Regions from separate parts of the Micromonospora sp. NPDC049049 genome, predicted to be linked through region 1. Evidence: riboswitches for the same ligand, from Rfam matches in the RefSeq annotation. Region 1 holds a riboswitch; the other holds the start of a gene.
What was found. A riboswitch is a leader RNA that binds a small molecule or an ion and turns the genes downstream of it on or off. The one in region 1 is predicted to bind S-adenosylmethionine.

Region 1 (9,303 bases):
CGACTCCTGTCGTGACTGGTAGGCGCGGCGAAGCCGCCCGCGTACCCGCTCGAAGCGGCTCAAGCGCACCTCCTGGCAGAAAACCCGGCCCGCCGACGGCGACAGGTCGGACAGCATACGTCCGTTCCCGACACCGTAGGGCGGTTCCACCACACAATGCCCCGACCACCTCCGGCGTAACCACCGGCCGGCCACCGTCGGCCACACGGTAGCGTCTGCGACGTGACCGCCGACAACGATCTCGACGCCGGCCTGCCGATCCGCCTGCTGCACGACCGCGTGCTGGTGCGGATGGAGGGCAGCGAGGGCGAACGCCGCTCCACCGCTGGCATCGTCATTCCGGCGACCGCAGCGGTCGGCAAGCGCCTCGCCTGGGCCACCGCGGTCGGGGTGGGGCCGAACGTGCGCGCCATCGTCTCCGGCGACCGGGTGCTCTTCGACCCGGACGAGCGCTCCGAGGTCGAGCTGCACGGCCGCGGTTACGTGCTGCTGCGGGAGCGGGACGTGCACGCCGTAGCCGCCGAGCGGATCGAGAACGACTCGACCGGCCTCTACCTCTGACGCACCTCCCCCGGCCACCAGGCCCCGTCGCGCACCGTTTGCCCAGCCGCACGACGGGAAGCCATCCGGCGACCGTGGCCCTGGGGAGGGACGATGCCGGTATTCGTGAAGAAGCTCTTGACCTGGGGCAGTGTCGCGTTCCTGATCTACTTCATGGCCTTTCGGCCGGACGGCGCCGCGCAGATGTTCCGGGCGATCGGCGCCGCGCTGATCGCAATGTTCCAGGGCCTCGGCGACTTCCTAACCTCGCTGATGACCTGACGCCCAGCGAGGCCACGCGCCACGCCACGCCACGCCACGCCACGCCGATCCGCGATCTTGCACTTACTGTCCCGGCGTAGAGGGCATTCCACGCTTTTCGACGACCGAAACTGCAAGATCGGCGCGGGCGGGGGCGGCGCGGGCGCGGGGCGTGGGCCTGCCGCGCCTTGCTGCGCTGCTTTGGTTGGGCGGTAGCCGGCGGTGTCAGGGGTGCGTTGGGGGCCAGGGGGAGGCCGGGCGCAGGCCGGGCCCACCGGGCGGGGCGTAACCCATCGGAGCCGGGGCGGGGGCCAGCACCACCGGGATCGGCACCACCGGCTCGTCCGGCGCGTCCACCGCGCGCTCGGTGCCGTCCGGGAAGCGCAGGTGGTAGCGGCTGCCGTCCCAGACCCCCGCCGGGGCCTGCGGGTCCCGACCCACGAAGAACGACCGGTATCCGGTGATCGCGTCCAGCAGTTCCCGCTCCTCGCGGGCGGTCCGCTCCTGGTCGGCGGGTTTGCGGTCCAGGCCGCGCAGCGCCCCGTCGCGCAGCAGGGCCAGCCGGGTGGCGGCGGACTGGTAGCCCCGCATCGCCCGCACCCCGGCGTCGCCGGCCACCCGTCGCGCCCAACTGCGGGCTGCGTGCCGCCGGCCGAGACTGCTCAGGGCGGCCACCTCGGGCGGGCTGAGCCAGCCGGCGCGTACGTAGTCGGGCAGGACCCGCTCGGTGAGTCGCCCCTCCCAGGCGCGCAGCCACAGCGCCAGCCCCACGGTGCCGAAGAAGACCGGCACCATGAGGCCCAGGAAGCCGTACAGCATGATCATGGCCTCGCCGGTGGCCTGGGTCAGCGTGGGCAGCAGGTTCCACGTGCCGTGCAGCATCATCGCCAGCAGCAGGCCGGCGATCGGGGCGAGCACCCGGATGCGCCGGTCCGCCGTCCGGGAGGCGATGCCCAACCCGACACCGGTCATCGAGGTGAAAAGGGGATGGGCGAACCCGAACAGCAGGATCCGCAGGATGAAGATCGCGATGACCTGCTGGATGCCGGTGGCCGGGCCGTACCGGTCGGCGCCGGACGCGTAGCCCAACCCGCCCAGGTAGAGGATGTTCTCCACCATCGCGAAGCCGACCGCGGAGAGCCCGCAGTAGACCAGGCCGTCGGTGATCCCCGACCACTCACGGCGGCGGAACACCAGCAGCAGGATCGGGCCCAGCGCCTTGGTCAGCTCTTCGATGAACGGCGCCACCAGTACCCCGGTGAGCGCCGACGGCAGGCCCCAGTCGGCGAAGCGGTTGGCCGCGAAATCGTTCACGGTGAGCGATGCGGCGGTGGAGACGAACGCTCCCCAGGCGAAGCAGAAGATCAGATACTTCAGCGGCTCCGGTTCGTACCGGTCCAGCCAGAGGAAGCAGCCGACCAGCACCGGCACCGGCAGAATGGCGGCGACCACCCCGATCAGCAGGGCCTGCGCACCGAGCGACTGGCCGAGCGTGAAGACCATGAAGACCGCGCACGCCGCGATCAACAGCACCACCCCGGCCAGCACCAGGAACCGCCGCCAGCCCAGTCGGCGCAGCGGCATTCGCGGCGTCTCACCCATGGGCGGGCCGGCGGGCGCGGGCGGGGCTGCGGGCGCAGGCGGCAGCGGTGAACCGGGCGGGGTGTCGGCCATGCGGTCAGCGTAGCCATCCGCCGCCGGCTGGTTCGGTCGCATCGGTAGCCGCTATGCTGCCGGCAGGTCACGAGCGCCAGCGTCAAGCCCCGGCTTGCTGGCCGGCAACCCTCGTCGAGTTCGCGGTGGGGTGCCCCGGGTGATGACCGGGCCCAGCCCGATCGGTGTGCTGGGCAAGCGCGGACCCCGTCCCGATGTCGCACCCGGGGTCCCTGACCCCGGAGGTTCCGGCGTGTCCGTCACTCTCGTACCCTCGCTGCCCAGCCTGCCCACCGTGCCGTCCGCGTCGCTCGACGTCCTCGGCGTGCCCGGCGAGATCAACCTGGACTACGCGGCCAGTGCGCCGTGCGCGCGGGCCGCCGCCGACGCGGTGGCCGAGCTGCTGCCCTGGTACGCCAGCGTGCATCGCGGAGCGGGAGCGCTGTCGCGGCGCTGCACCCTCGCGTACGAGCAGGCCCGGCAGACGATCGGGGACTTCTTCGGCGCTCGCGCCGACGATCATGTGATCTTCACCCGCAATACCACCGACGCGCTCAACCTGCTGGCACGGGCCGTGCCGGCCGGCACCACAGTGGTCACGAACGCCTCCGAACACCACGCCAACCTGCTGCCCTGGCCGCGCGGGTCGGTGCGGCTGCCGGTGCCCAGCGACCCCGACGGGGCGGTACGCGATCTCGCCGCCGCCCTCACCGAGCTGCGCCGGGGCAGCAGCCCGGCGTTGCCGGTGCTGGTAGCGGTGACCGGTGCGAGCAACGTGACGGGTGAGCGGTGGCCGGTCGCCGAACTGGCGCGGGTGGCGCACCGGCACGGTGCCCGGATCGTGCTCGACGCCGCGCAGCTCGCCCCGCACGCTCCGGTCGACCTGCTCGCGCTGGACGTCGACTACCTGGCCGTGTCCGGTCACAAGCTGTACGCGCCGTTCGGCGCGGGCGTGCTGATCGGTCGCGCCGACTGGCTGGACGCCGCCCCGCCCTACCTGGCCGGCGGTGGCGCCACCAGCCACGTCGGGCCGGCCACCCACGACGTGACCTGGGCGACCGGCCCGGCCCGACACGAGGGCGGCACCCCGAATCTGCTCGGAGCGGTCGCGCTGGCGGCGGTGTGCAGGGCGCTCGACGAGGCGGACCAGGGCGCGCTGGCCGCCCACGAGCAGGCCCTGCTGGCCCGGCTACGGAGCGGCCTCGCCGCCCTGCCGCACGTCGTCGAGCTGCGCACCTTCGGCCCGGACGCGCCCCGGGTCGGCATCGTCTCGTTCGTGGTCGCCGGCTGGGACTCCACCGAGGTGGCCACCCGGCTGGCCGCCGAGCACCACATCGGCGTACGGGACGGGTTGTTCTGTGCCCACCCCCTGGCCCGGCGTCTGCTCGGCGAGGCGGCGGGGCGTACCGGCCGGCGGGACCTGCCGCCCACCGCGCTGCGTGCCAGCATCGGGCTGGGCAGCACGGCCGCCGAGGTGGACCGGCTGCTCGCGGCCCTGGCCGAGCTGGCCTGAGGCCCGCCCGGCGGTCGTTTCCGCTCAGCCGACCGGCGGGGCGGTGGGTGGCTTCGGCGTCTCGCCGGGCTCGGCTGGCTCACCGACCGGGCGCTCCTGCTCCCCGAAGGCGGTGCGGATCCACCGGTTCGCCTCCTCCTGCTCGATGCCGGAGGCGACCAGCAGGTCGCTCGCTGTCGTCCGGATCTGGGCGATCACCACGCTGCCGGAGAACCCCACCCCGGCGCCGTACGCCCGGCCGGACTCGCTGACCGCCCGCAGCGACCGCTCCCGGGCCTCCTCCGGCTCCTCACCGGCGGCGAACTCGTGCTTGAGCAGCCGGACCGACTCGGCGAGGTGACCGATCGCGTCCGGCATCGGATCGGGTACCGGTTCGTCGTCCTCGACCAGCGTGACGGATCGGCGGATCAGGGTGCCGCTGTTGCGCATCGCCCGGTCGATCGGGTCGGCCGCCTCGGCGTAGTGGGTCAGTTCGTCGCGGCGGTGCCAGCGGGCCGGGGAGAGGGTGGCGGTCTCCTTCGCCCCCTCGATCGCCTCGCCCAGCGTGGCCAGCTCCTCCTTGTTGTTGCGCAGCCTCTCCAGTGCTGCCTGGATGGTGGCGCGGTCCCGGTTGCGCAGCCCGTCGGCGGTGGCGTCGAGCTGGGCGGCGAGCAGGTCCAGGGCGGGACGGGCCGCCCGGTTGATCACCCGGAGTGGGTTCAGTGGCAGCAGCAACGCCGTGACCAGCAGCGCGATCCCACCGCCGAGGAACGCGTCGACGAAGCGGGGGATCTCCAGGTTCTGGGTCGACGGGCTCAGCGTCACGATCAGCACCGCCGTGGCCGCCGCCTGGATGACGATGGCCACGCTCGCTCCGGCGAAGATGGTGAGCAGGATCGCCACGGTGACCACCAGGCCGAGCTGCCACGCCCCGGTGCCGAGCAGGTAGATCAGGAGGTCGCCGACGAAAACCCCAACCCCCACCCCGACGATCAGCTCCACCGTCCGGCGGAACCGCTGACCGACCGACGCGGCCAGGGTGCCGACCGCGGAGATCGGGGCGAAGACCGGTTGCGGGTTGCCGAGCACCTTGTGCGAGATCAGGTACGCGAGCCCGGCGGCGAGCCCGGCCTGCACCGCGAGTCCGCCGGCCATCCGTACCCGGTGCAGCCGATCGTGCAGGGTAGCCCGGCTGCGGTGGCGCAGTTGCTCGGTGGCCTCGGCGATCCGTGCGCCGTCGATGTCCACCAAACCGTCGCGCAGCGCGGTACGTCGCACCATCGGCTGTCGCTTGTCCCGGGCCACGGCCATGGGCGCGACTACCCGTGGTGGCCCCGCTGAACCCTCCCTACCCGCGCGTCGCGGGCGGATGCGGCAGACTCGGGCGGTGGTTGATCTGTTGGACCGGTGGCGCGCGGCGGCCCGGGGTGCCGGCGCGAGGCACGAGCCGGAGACCACCAGGGCCGGCGAGCAGTTGATCGCCCGCTGGCGGGAGCCGCACCGGCACTACCACACGGTGGCCCACCTGACGGCGGTGCTCGATGTGGTGGACCAGCACGCCGACCTGGCCGCCCAGGCCGATGCGGTCCGGCTGGCGGCCTGGTTCCACGACGCGGTGTACGACCCCCGGGCCGACGGCGACGCCAACGAACGGGACAGCGCCGCGCTGGCCGAGAGCGTGCTCACCGGGCTCGGGGTGCCGGCGCCCACGGTGGCCGAGGTGCGCCGGCTGGTGCTGCTCACCGCCGGGCACACGGTAGCGCCGGGCGACCGGGACGGGGCATTGCTGTGCGATGCGGACCTGGCCGTGCTGGCCGCGCCGCCGGCCAGCTACGAGCGTTACGCGGCGGCGATCCGCCGGGAGTACGCCCACGTGCCGGAGCCGGCCTTCCGGGCTGGGCGGGCCGCCGTGCTGACCGGCCTGCTGTCGCTGCCCGCGCTGTTCCGGTCGCCACCGCTGGCGAGCCGGTGGGAAGAGCCGGCCCGGGACAATGTGCGCCGCGAGCTGGCCACCCTCACCGGGGCACCGGAGAACGCGGGTTGACCAGGTGCTTCGGCCGACGCAGGTCGGCGGCGCGGAGCAACCGGACCAGCTCCCGGCTCGGCACCACCTGGGCACCGAGCCACACCGCCGCCGCGAACCGGTCCGCGGGGATGTCGTAGTGGTCCCGGTCGAAGCCGCGTCGGGGCGCGCCGAGCGCCTCGGCGAAGGCGTGCAGCTCGGCGTACGAGACGTCGCTGATCAGGTGCGACCAGAGCCGACCGCGCCACGGCCAGGCCGGCCGGTCCAGGTAGAGCATGGTGCCACGTTAACCCGACCAGTCGATCATGTTGATGATCGCCTGGGACCGCCCTAACCTCGGCTGCATGGCCCCCACCGCGCTCCTCGACGACCTGCGCGCCGCGCTCGGTGACGACGCCGTGCTCACGGACCCGGACCTGCTGCGCCTGCATCAGCGGGATGAGGCCGACCTGTGCGCCGCCGGCGTCCCGCTGGTGGTGACCCGCCCGCGCGACACCGAGCAGGTGGTCGCCGTGATCCAGGCGGCGGCGCGGCACGGCGTACCTGTGGTGCCGCAGGGCGCACGGACCGGGCTGGCCGGCGCGGCGAACGCGGTGGACGGCGCGGTGGTGCTCAGCACCGTCGCGATGACCGAGATCCGGGAGATCGACCCGGTGAGCCGGATCGCTGTGGTCCAACCGGGGGTGGTCAACGCGGCCCTGGCCGGGGCGGTGGCGAAACAGGGCCTCTGGTACCCGCCGGACCCCGGCTCCTGGGAGTCGTCCACGATCGGTGGCAACGTGGCCACCAACGCCGGCGGCATGTGCTGTGTGAAGTACGGAGTGACCACCGAGTACGTGCTCGGCCTGGAGGTGGTGCTCGCCTCCGGTGAGGTGCTGCGCACCGGCCGGCGTACGGCCAAGGGGGTGGCCGGCTACGACCTGACCCGACTGTTCGTCGGTTCGGAGGGCACCCTCGGCGTGATCACCGAGGTGACAGTGGCGCTGCGCCCCGCCCCGGCCGACTCACTGACCCTGGTGGCGGTCTTCGGATCCACCGCCACGGCCGGCGCGGCGGTGGCCGAGATCGCGGCTCGCGGGCTCACCCCCAGCCTGCTGGAGTTGCTGGACCAGACCCATTTGCGGGCGATCGAGGCGTACCAACCGATGGGGTTGCGGACCGACGCGCAGGCCCTGTTGCTGGCCGCCGCCGACACCGGCTCCCGGGCGGCGGACGACCTGGCCGTGCTGGCGGAGGTGTGCGAGGCCGTTGGCGCCGACGAGGTCTACGCGGCCACCGACGCGGTGGAGGCGGCGGCGCTGCTCCAGGCTCGCCGGCTGGCCCACCCGGCCATGGAGAAGTTCGCGGCGGACGCCTACCCGGGCGGCATCGGTGGTCTGGTGATCGACGACGTGGCGGTGCCGCGCGGCGCGCTCGCCGCGCTCCTGGACGGGGTCGCCCGGATCGCGGCCGAGTGTGAGGTGCCGATCGGCGTGGTGGGGCACGCCGGGGACGGCAACATGCACCCGAACATCGTTGTCGACCGGGCCGACCCGGCGAGCGTGGAGCGGGGTCGGCGGGCCTTCGACGAGATCATGCGGCTCGGCCTGGACCTGGGCGGCACGTGTACCGGTGAGCACGGGGTGGGGCTGCTCAAGCGGGACTGGCTGGCCCGGGAGATCGGGCCGGTCGGTGTCCGGGTGCATCAGGCGATCAAGTCGGCGCTCGACCCGGCCGGTTTGCTCAACCCGGGCAAGGTGCTCTGAGCGGCTGCGGTCAGCCCTTGACCTCGGCCGGGGTCGCCTGGGTGAGCAGCAGCAGGATCTCCCCGGCGACCGGCGTGAGCTCCTCGCCCGGGCAGTCCTGCGAGGTGATCAGCCCGGCCGAGGTGATGAGGCTGGACGTCAGCGCGTCGATGCAGGTTGTCCGGTACCGCCGGGCCTGATCGGTCTCGTCGGCCAGCTTCGGGTTGGCGAGCAGCACCTGAAGCCGTTCGGTCAGCTCCGGCGCGAGGGTGCCCCGGGAGGTCACGCCGTCGCCGGCGCAGTCGACGCACTGCCACCCGCCGTTCCGTTCGACGCTCAGGGTGCGCATCGGCCCGTCCTCGCCGAGCCGCTGGAGCAGGCTGACCTGACCGGCGGCGACGGTGGTGGGGATCTCCAGCTGCGAGCCGCCACCCGCCGTGCCGGGGGTCGGCTGCGCCACCGGGGTGCTCGGCTTGTCTCCGTCGAACAGGGAGCACCCGGTCAGGGCACCGGCGAGCGCGACGGCGAGCAACGGTAGGAGCAGACGAGGGCGCGCGCGGGCTAGCACGCGCGGAAACCTACCCCACCGTAGGTAGCGTCCGAAACCACCATCCGGGCCGGTATCGATGGTTACCCATCGGTAACGTCGCAATTCGTCATCGAGCGGACGAGCGCAGCTCCGCCTGGTTGTCGTCGCCCCGGTCGGCCGCGTAACCCCTGACGTCCGGAGCGCCGAGGCGGGCCGCGTCCGCCGCCGCGTCGTCCGGCATCAACTGGGACTGCCGCTCCGCCTCCACCCGAACCCGGTAGTGCTCGACCTCCCGCGCCCGGGTGGCCGCGTCCCAACCGAGCACCGCCCCCATCAACTCAGCGGTGTGCTCCGCCGACTCCAACCCCCGGTGGCTGGTCTCGAACGAGATGCGGGTCCGCCGGGTCAGCACGTCCTCCAGGTGCAGCGCGCCCTCGGCCCGCGCCGCGTACGCGACCTCGGCCGCCAGATACTCCGGAGCACCAGCCAGCGGGGACGCCAGCAGAGGATCGGCGTCGACCAGCGCCAGCAGGTCCAGGGTGAGGGTGCCGTACCGCTCCAGCAGGTGCTCCACCACGCCCACCGGCACGCCGTGCCGGCGGGCCAGGTCGGCCCGGTCCCGCCACATGGCCGGGTAGCCGTCGGCGCCGAGCAGCGGCAGGTCGGCGGTGCGCGACGAGCGAGCGCCACCGAGTCGACGAGCGGCCCGGTCGACCACGTCGGACGCCATCACCCGGTACGTCGTGTACTTGCCGCCGGCGACCAGCAGCAGCCCGAGCATCGGCTCGAAGACCGCGTGCTCCCGGGAGAGCTTCGAGGTCGAGTCGGCCTCGCCGGCCAGCAGCGGGCGCAGCCCGGCGTACACCCCCTCGATGTCGGCGGTGGTCAGTGGCCGTTCCAGCACGGTGTTGACCTGCTGGAGGAGATAGTCGATGTCGCGGGCCGAGGCGGCCGGGTGGGAACGGTCCAGCCGCCAGTCGGTGTCAGTGGTGCCGATGATCCAGTGCCCGCCCCACGGGATGACGAAGAGCACCGAACTCGCCGTACGCAGGATGAGCCCCGTCTCGCCGGTGATCGCCGA
Region 2 (9,303 bases), on a different contig from region 1:
GTATCGGCGGCTCTGGTTCGATGACGAAGCACGACTCGACCCTCGAAGGGCCGGCTCGGATCCTCCGCTAGAGCCCGCCGAGGACGTTCGAAAACGGATCTTAGAGGTATACCGGGAGGACCCGAACAGGCCGCCTCAAGACATAAGTCGGGCGGTCATGCGCCGATACGGCCTGAAAGTCACTACCCAGCAGGTAGAGGCTCTCCTGGCTAGCCACCTCCCGTGATGTGGACCGCTCGTCGCACAACCATGCCGAGCTTCAGCGCTAGCCCACAGCGGCCTTCCCCATGGAGCCGCTCCACCTCAATCGCGAGGCGGGCGTGCAGGGCTAATAACGGGCGTCTGGGGTGGTAGTGATGACGCCGGGGCAACTTGCTGGGGGGTGCCCCCGGTTCGGCTGACGTAGTCAGCATGTAGCTACAGCGGCTCGGCGTGCGGGTGCAGGGGGCTACTTTCTCCTCCGTAGCCGCTCGGGCAGGGGCTTGGCATGAACGACTACCAACTCGCGGTTCGGCCGAGTGAGTGCGGTGTAGAGCGGCCCCTGCCGGCCGAGATTCTGCGGAAAATCAGCGGGCTCAACCACGACGACAGCGTCGAACTCAAGGCCACGGGCGGTATCCGGATGGGCCACCACCACGTCGCGACCCGAGTACTGCCAGGTGAAGCGGTCGCTCACCGACTTCACCCACCCCGCCAACCGCAGCATGGTCTCCACAGCCTTCGGCTCGGCGGTGATGACGGCCGCAGTGCCCTCGGGATAGGCGGCGTGCAGGCGGGCGAGCTCGCGCACCAGTGAAGCAGCTACATCCGAGGACTTGCACTTCTCGACGGTCGGCTCCGGTCCTTCCTCTTGGAAGGCCAGGACCGCACGCTCCGCAGCGGGAAGAAGCCGGTTAGCGTACTGAAGGATCGGCCGGGTGGACCTGTATCCACGGTCCAGCCGACGGATCGGAGGATCGCCGTACGGGATGGCCAGCAGATCGAGGATCTGTCGCCAGGACGCCAACGTGTGATCGGAGCGACGCTGGTTGAGGTCACCGACGATGGTCCATGCGTGAGCCTCGTTCATCGACGCCAGGAGGTCCCACTCCAGCGGCGTCACGTCCTGCGCCTCATCGACGATGATGTGCTCGATGCCGACGAGGTCGGCTGGCTTGGCGACCTCCCATTGGACGGTCGCGAGCATTGGGATGTGCGCGCGCATGGTCAGCGCGTCCCGGGCAGGGGGAAGCCTACGCAGGTAGGCGGCCCACTCCGGATCTCCTGTCACCGGCTGCTCGCTGCTGCCGTTGCGGCGTAAGAAATCATAGACGTCGTCACATGTCGGCCGCGTTCCTGCGGTCTTCAGTCGCGTAACCGTAGCGCGCACGAACATGGCCAGCTGTTGATCGACATCCTGCCAAGACCGGGAGATGCTTCCCCGGGGTTCGCTTCGCTCACCGAGGATGTGAAGCATGACCTCAGGCAGGGAAAGGACACGGACTCGTGGTGATCCGCCGGTCAGCCGATCGATCGCCGCTTGGACGTGCCGCGAATATCCGCGGGTCGGTCCAACGATCAGGACGTCCCCGTCGAGGGTGTTCTCCTCGGGAGTGTCGTCGTTGATCAGGTAGGCGGCCCGGTGCGAGGCGATGATGGTTTTGCCGGTGCCGGGTTGACCCTCGATGATCATGCTCTCCATTGCTGGCGCGCTGACGAGGTCGTACTGGTCCGGTTGAAGCGTGGCGAGTACGGGAGCGAGGCTCTTCGTACGGGGCGCGGCGAGGCGTGCACGCAGCAGGGCCGATGCACGTACAGGCGAGGCGGCAGGGCGGCCGGTCTGTGCGGGCAGGCTCGGGGCATGAGCCTGTGGGCGTACGGTCGAAGAAGCCTGGCCGCCGGGCTGCGACTCAGGGGCGGCAGCGCTTCCGGCGGAGGACAAGCTGCGCGACGATCTGGGCTCGTGGACTGCCGGCGGCATCGTTGGTGGCGCTTCGCGGGGCTGCGTGGGTGGGCGGAGCGTACGGCTCGGCGCGGCGGGAACGGTGAGTGTGCGCTTGCGAAAAGGTTGCTCTGGTCCGTCCTCGCACACGCGCTCGTCGTCGAAGTCGACGATGTCGTCGCCCCCGTGCTCGAAGGCGCGGATGACGGCGACCTCGTCGCAGAACTCGTGGTGACGCGACCCGCGGAAGAACGTGCAGGCGACCGGGGCTGCCCAGCTGAAAACGTATACGCCGTCGAGGTTGGCGTAGGCTTCGCCGATGTAGAAGTCACCCTGCCCGTTGAGAAGCTCCTCGTCAGGCTTGCGCAGGGCGACGCGACCGACGAGAGCACCGAACGGCATGACGCGACTTTGCGGCAATCCGTTACCAGTCCAGAAATTGTTGCGCGATCCCGCATGCGTGATGGGCCTGCTGGCCAGGGCCTGAACCTTGCGGCGATAGCGCTTCTGGGCGGTCCGTTCGTCCTCAAGATCGAGCTGTTTCCTTCCCAGGCTCATTCCGCCTCCGTCGGGCCGACAATCTGAACAACACATGCGGCGAGCGGTTCCAGCCTGATCTCGGGCTGGCCGGCCGTACGGATCTCTTCGATCAATGCGGTGAACTTCTCCTCTGCGCGGCGTTCTTGGCCGCGGAACCCCGCGACGGCGCGGAGCGCGCGACCCCGAGATAGTGCAGTCTCGATCCGCTTGCGGATTGTCGCCAGCTTGCGCTGGTGCTGTGCGGTGATCGTGGCGATCCGCGCCTCCTGCAGCGCGTCGAACTCGCGGTCGCGCCGAGCCTGCTCCTCCAAGTGCCGAAGGTGCAGATGATTCGTCGCGCGCTCGGCGAGCCTGGGAAGCCGGTCGATGGCCGGGAGCGGCGCATCGGCAAGCCTGCCCTCCGCAAGCGCTGCCAGTAGCGCGTTCGCGGGTCCTTCGCCGGCATTGCGTCCGGTGTCGGTGACGGCGGCACCCCAGATCTCGTCGCCACGTCGCGACGCCGTCGCCGCCGTCGCGAGGACAATGACGTAGGTGCCGAGTGAGACCTCAGTCGGTTCTGCGAAGATTCGCAACGATGCGAAACGTGCCTGGCGGTGGTCGGGGATGGAGGCAGCGGCCATAGTGAGCGGGCTTGTTGCGGTGAGCAGGGTGCCGCCGTTAGCGCGGGCGTGTTCCTGGTCGAGCACGAGCGTGAGCGGCAGTTCGTTGCGCAACTGCGAAGAGATCGAACGAGTCTCGGCACGGGAGCGCTGTGAGGACTTGGCGAGGTCGTCAACGCGGGCCGCCATGGCGGCGTTGCCACGTAGCTCCAGGGTCAGGCCATCTGAGGAGATCCTCACTCCGGTCGACGCATCGGTGCGTGCCCAGTCGTCGAGCAGCAGCGCGAGCTCGCGCTGCCCGATGTAGCGGCCGGTCCGCACCAGGTCGTCTTCAAGCCCTGCGACATCGACGTCGTTGCTCACCAGCAGGGCGCTAGACGCGTCCGAGACGTCTCGCAAGCCGGCGCGCTGCTCCTCAATCGCGGTCAACGCCTCGTGGACCTTCTGCGCCCGCTGCGCCTCAGTGAGTGCGAAGTCGAATCCCGCCTGTAGCGCCCGCGGCGCCTGAGCGGAGATGATGGGCTCCAAAGCACCGATAGACGATTCAAAAATATCGATGCGATCCAGCAGGCGGGCAAGGATTCTCTCGTCAATGGTCTCCTCGTTGACGAAGTTGACAACGAGGATGGTCTCCTCCTTCTGCCCAATCCGGTCAATGCGGCCGATGCGCTGCTCGATCTCCATGGGGTTCCACGGCAGGTCATAGTTGATCACCGCTGAGCAGAACTCGAAGTCCAGACCTTCGCTCGCTACACGGTTGGCCAGCACAAGGTCATAGGCACCAGCACGAAAGTCGCGCATGATGTGACGCCGGGCTTCGCGGCTGACACCACCGTGCATGACAGCGACCTTGAGCTCAGCGCCGAGACGATCGGCAAGGTAGGCCAGGGTGGGGCGGGAGTGCGTAAATAGCAGAGCCCGGCGCTGTTGCCGGTTCAGCCCTTGCAGCACCTTGCGAAGGGCGTCGAACTTGGTGTCGACGTCGTCGGGGAGACGCTGCGCGGCCGCAATGAGGTCGGCGTGCGGCTCGAGCCGGTAGGCGGCCGCATCCGAGTCGGCGTCGGTGATCTCCCCGAAGTCGCCCGGGTCGAGGACCGCCTGACGCGCCATGGGCAGGCATGCGCTTGCCAGGCGTAGGGGCATCTGCATCGCGAAATAGAGGCTGCTGTCCATCGCCGCTGCGCGGTTCGCGCACCATTGGACGTACTCCGAGTAGAAGGCTGACTCGGCATTGGTCCACTCAACCGGTTGCCGATCTTCGGTGCGCTTGGCCTTCTGATCGTCGACCTCGACCTTTTTCGTGCGCGTGATGACGGTGGAGAGAGTGTTCAGCCCCGCCAGGTAACGTTTGGCGTCGACGATGTCGCGGGGCGTCAGCTCGTCCTTGGTCAGTACGTCCCGCAAGAGCCCGAAGTCGGGTCGTCGCATAAGCGGAGCGCCGAGTGACGTGGTCCTGAGCTCATCGAGTTGGCGCTTTAGCTGCCGACCGCGGGCTCCCTTCTCGCCGAGCCTGGCAGTGACGGCGTTGATGATCCGATTGGGCTCCAGTCGTAGCTGCAGGTCCAGGCTGCTCCCGTAGTCCTCGGGCACGAGAAGTTCAAGGAGGTTGAGCAGGTCCTGCTCGTGGAGGTTGATCGGCGTCGCGGTGAGAAAGACCAGGTTCGCAGCCCAATCCGCGAGCTCCGTGCCGAGCGCGTAGCTCTTGGTGTCCTGGTTGCGCATGGCGTGCGCCTCATCGACGATCACCAGGTCGAACTCGGGCGGCACGGCCTGCAAGTCCTCCAGTCCGCCCCAGGTACGCAGGCGTTCGAGACTGCAGATGTAGGCCTGGCGAGTAGGCAGCCGGTTTTGCTGGTGGCGTTCGAGGAAGGACTTGAGGGCCCCGCTGTCGAGCTCCGTGAGCTCGAACTCGAAGCGGTCCTCCATCTCCTCCTTCCACTTGCCGAGGAGACTCGACGGGCAGACGATCAGGACTCGGTCTGCCTCTCCGCGAGCCTCAAGCTCGGTCCAGATGAGACCTGCCTCGATGGTCTTGCCGAGGCCCACCTCGTCGGCGATGAGCAACCTCGCTTTGCCGGTTTGCAGGAGCTTGAGCACCGGTTTGAACTGGTAGGGCCGGAACGTCGTGCGTGTGGCGCGGAACGAAAAGAGCGTGTTGGCGAACTTGCCCAGCAGCTTCGCGCGCGTGAGCGTGGCACCGAACCTGCTCGCCGGCGTTGGCTCACGGGTCACCCACGTAGGAGGGGTTTCGACCTGCGGACGCGGCCGCAGCCGGGGCTCCACCACGTCCTGCTGCCGACCTTCGACCATCACGGTGTACGTCCAGTGCTCGCGGAGAAACTTGCGGTCGCGCACTACCACGTCCGCGCCCCCGGGATGAGTCAGGGCAGCATCATTTACCGTGAATAGCGGCGCGGGGACCGTCACAGCCTTGTGCCACAACTCCTCCGCCCAGGCCCAGGCGGCGAGCAGAGGATGCTCAGGCTCAAGGCCGTACGGGGACACCACAATCCCGCCGCCTGGCGCGGCACCGGCTGCGACCTGCAGGACGATCGGGCCACCGTCAACCGCTTGGAACCAGTAGATGCCCTCGGGAAGCTCCACTTCCGGCTGCCACAACAACCGGCACTCGCTCACCTGGTCGGCAAGCGACCGAACGGGTGTGTCCAGGACGAGCGCACGTGTAAAGCGACCTCGATCGAGCGCGACATCGATTCGCTCGTGATCCGGGAAATAGCCGAACGTGGCATCATCAGTTGAAGAGGTGGTCATCGCCGAGGCGACCCTTTGCTTGGCCACGTGTCGATTTGAGGCTGGCGACCGGTCGGGACGGCATCCCCGGAGAGCCAAGCCGCCGTCCCGAAATGACCTCTTGTGCTCTGCTCGATCAGGGCGCGAACTTCACAGGCGGTCGGCGTGGCGTGCAGCGCCCAGGTGGGTTCCCGGTCGCGGAGAAACTCAAGTGGCTCTGACACGTTCTTCCCCTCTAGAACTCGGCAGGCAGCCGTAGAGCGACTATGCAAGTGAGCGGCCATCAGCACAAGGTGAGCAACGGTCACCACCAATTGGGTGCCTGGTCGGCCGAACCAAGGCTGCCAAGGTCGTCCGCACCGTCGCCCGAATGGAGGAACCACGAATCGAGGTTGCTGTGCCAGGCGTTAACCGGATCCGGTCTTGTTCACCCGAGGGGCCCACCGTGGAATCGCGTCACAGGAGCGGCGAGATGTTGGTGCCGGGCTCCTAGAGTCGGTGCAGCAGCATAGCCACATCTCCGTGCCAGCCACGAAGTTCAGCGACCGTTGGTGTCAGTCCGTACGTGTGGTGATGCATGGCCTGGCACAAGCCGTGCCATACGGTGCACGCCCTCGAAGGTGCCTCGGCGCCGGCCTAGACGGGCAGGACCGGTAGCTGGTGGCGCATGGGCCGGCCGGCGACGCATGGCGCGATCCGCTTCCAGTAGTCCGCAGCCGCTGTTCTACAGCGAGACGGGTCAGGCAGGCCGATCCGCGCTGCCGGCAACGACGCATGCTCGATGGCGGTCGGATCAGCAGCTCACCTGCAGCGTCGAGATTGTGTTCTGGGTTCACGGCTGGCTCTGCCGGTCTCCGTGATCGGCCGCCCGGCACGGAAGTCTCGGATACGGATCCGCTCGTGGCAGGTGTACTCAAGGGCGTCGCGGATGAGGTTGCAGACCACCGGGCGGCGGACCTAGTCGTCCACACCCCCGTCACGAGCGATGGCCGTACAGATGGCTCGGTCGATCAAGAAGTAAATCGGCGAGGGCGTAGACGAGGTTCAACCGCTGCACGACGACCTGTGCGTCGTCTACGGCCCAGACCATGAGCTGACCCGGGAAATCGCCGACCTGCTTGCCCGGCTCCGACTCGCCGCCGACGGATAGTTCCGCCACCGCCGTCTGCTCAGGTCTCCCCCGCGTGTTACCCGGGGTTGCTCGCGGCCTCGATGATCTCTATGCTTCCTGGGCGTCAAGAGTGGTCAGCGTCAAGCCTCCCGGCTTGCTGACCCGGCAACCGCGCCACCCGCGCACGGTGCCTCCGGGAGAAGACCAGGTCGACCGCAAGCTGCGGTACGGCAAGAGCGGGTGCCTCGTGGCACCGGAGAGCGAGTTCATCGTGCCATTCGAAGAGCTGGACCTGACTGCTTTCGCGGTCTGCCTGACCTGCGGGCACCTCCGCGACGGCGCTCCGCGCGAGCAGCGGTGCCGCTGCCAGCCACGTACCCCGGAGTGGGAGCAGCAGTGGCAGGGCCAGGACCTCGCCGGTGACCTCGACCTGTGTGGGTTGTGCGTCCGGGACACGGTGACCACCCGGACCCGGTGGTCGTGGCTGGCCTGCGGGACCTGCCGACACGTCTCCCAGGTCGTCGGAGAACGGTACGGCCACCGCGCCGCACTGCCGCGGGGCCGACACTCGATCATGAACGGCGACGTGATCCAGCCGCAGACGGCTGCGACCACTGTGGTCGCCGCCTCGCTGGTGGCTTCCGCGCGGCGTGGTAATTCGCTGCGCGAGTGGCAGCAGGTGGAGTTTCGCCCGGCTCGCCCAGCCACTACGCCTGACTGCTTCGAGCGTGCCGCTGGCCGAGTGGCAGCGGCACTCGCCGCCGTCGCTTGGAGCGAGCGTTGACGCCTTCGACCGCTACGGCGTCATGCCCGTACCCAGCGATCTCAGCGGCCTCCGGCAGGCCCAGAACGAATTCCTGTCCACTGCTCGTTGACCGCCAGTCCAGCCGGCTGCTGTTACCGCAAACAGCAGCCGGTTGGTCATCTACCGCTGCTGCGTCCAGATCCGAGACGGCGACGACCCTGACCAACTCGGCCTGCAATCAGGCATCGTGCCAGGAGGCCAATACCTGAGCGCAACCGTGCATGGTCCCCAACCCGCCGCCTACGCCCTGCTCACCCCGACCTTTGAACAGCTGCGGCGCTCCGGAGACCGAGACGACACTCGCCCCAGCATCGAGTACTACCGCGGCCACGACCGGATCGACCTGCTGATGCCCCTGCAAGGCTGAGCCTGAAACCGACCGGCCCCTACAGCCGACCCCATGTCCACTGCCCATCTGATGATCGTCCAACCGGATGTGTCACGGATCAAGTGACAGCGATCCGTGACACATCAAGTGGAGCCCGACACTGGGCTCACACTTTTGTGATCCGACAACTGATGCGTAACACATCTCTGCCAGGTGATGCGCGACAGCGCGATGAATCTACGAGCACATCGGTGGGCGTCGGGATTTGCCGCCGTCGGTCTGGTGCGTGAGCCCAGCAGACGAGCCGACGGATGAATCGCAAACCGTGCGGCTACGCTGCGGGCCATGTTGACGAGAGAGGACCAGGTGTTCGATGCGGTGGTCCGACGCATCGCCGCCGGCGGGTACATCGACGAGGTGCCACCCAGCCGGGTGGCGCCGCTCCGACCCGCGCCCCCTGCCGCAGTCGCGGAGGCCGAACAACTGGCTGGGAGATCACTGCCGTCGCTGCTGCGCCGGCTCTATCTGAAGGTCGGCAACGGCGGCTTCGGCCCCGGATACGCTCTCCTCGGCCTCAGGGACGGACATCAAACTGGCGGCCCGGACGCGCCGACCGGACTCAAGGGCGGCGTCCTCACTGTGTGCGACTGGGGCTGCGGCATCAGCAGTGAACTCAACCTCGCTGACGGCCAGATTTGGGGCTACGACCCGAACCCGGCCCCGGACGGCGTGTCTTGCGCGTTCCCGCAGCACATGACGATCGCTGACTGGTTCTCGAAGTGGGTCGAGGGCACGCTGTACCAGCCATGGCTTGTCCAGGACCCGACGACCGGCGAGTGGCGCGGCGCAACCGACATCGAGTACGCGGAGATGATCGAGGAGGCGTTTGGCCCCGGCGCCGAGGAGAACTGACCGCCGGACGCTGAGGTCCGCAGCATGGTCGCATCCCAACGTCGCACAGCGGGCACAGCTCGATCTCACCTGCCACATGCTCATGCCGCAGAGGTGTCGCAGATCAGTTGGCGCACACGTGTCGCGCATCAGCCGACGAAGAAAAAGGGGCTCACACTTTCGCGTGGTCCCCACCTGGTCCCAGGGCCTCGGCCCTTACTCGTTCAGGGCTGGATGTCGTTGGAGAGGTTGATCCGGATTTCCGTGGTGCGGTATCCGGCGCGACCGAAAGCGGCCGCCATAGGCGCGTTGCCCATGTCGGTGGTGGCGGTGATGCGCGACTCCCCATTGGCTGCG

Region 2: linked by a shared signal. The riboswitch ahead of AB0B68_RS24140 (hypothetical protein) and the one ahead of AB0B68_RS01280 (aminotransferase class V-fold PLP-dependent enzyme) in region 1 are both predicted to bind S-adenosylmethionine.

The regions. Positions count from the first base shown of each region.
Region 1 is NZ_JBEZEX010000001.1:272,566-281,868, reverse strand. It holds gene AB0B68_RS01300 (AI-2E family transporter) at 1-117, opposite strand, end outside; gene AB0B68_RS01295 (co-chaperone GroES) at 223-561, shown strand; gene AB0B68_RS01290 (hypothetical protein) at 655-822, shown strand; gene AB0B68_RS01285 (PrsW family intramembrane metalloprotease) at 1,027-2,517, opposite strand; SAM riboswitch class IV at 2,541-2,661, shown strand; gene AB0B68_RS01280 (aminotransferase class V-fold PLP-dependent enzyme) at 2,708-3,967, shown strand; gene AB0B68_RS01275 (FUSC family protein) at 3,992-5,227, opposite strand; gene AB0B68_RS01270 (metal-dependent phosphohydrolase) at 5,334-5,990, shown strand; gene AB0B68_RS01265 (DUF4031 domain-containing protein) at 5,962-6,246, opposite strand; gene AB0B68_RS01260 (FAD-linked oxidase C-terminal domain-containing protein) at 6,314-7,714, shown strand; gene AB0B68_RS01255 (hypothetical protein) at 7,725-8,261, opposite strand; gene AB0B68_RS01250 (glycerol-3-phosphate dehydrogenase/oxidase) at 8,350-9,303, opposite strand, start outside.
Region 2 is NZ_JBEZEX010000026.1:57,451-66,753, forward strand. It holds gene AB0B68_RS24125 (AAA family ATPase) at 449-2,479, opposite strand; gene AB0B68_RS24130 (helicase-related protein) at 2,476-5,859, opposite strand; gene AB0B68_RS24135 (hypothetical protein) at 6,788-6,970, opposite strand; SAM riboswitch class IV at 7,045-7,165, shown strand; gene AB0B68_RS24140 (hypothetical protein) at 7,194-7,706, shown strand; gene AB0B68_RS24145 (GyrI-like domain-containing protein) at 7,840-8,094, shown strand; gene AB0B68_RS24150 (hypothetical protein) at 8,422-8,967, shown strand; gene AB0B68_RS24155 (GNAT family N-acetyltransferase) at 9,171-9,303, opposite strand, start outside.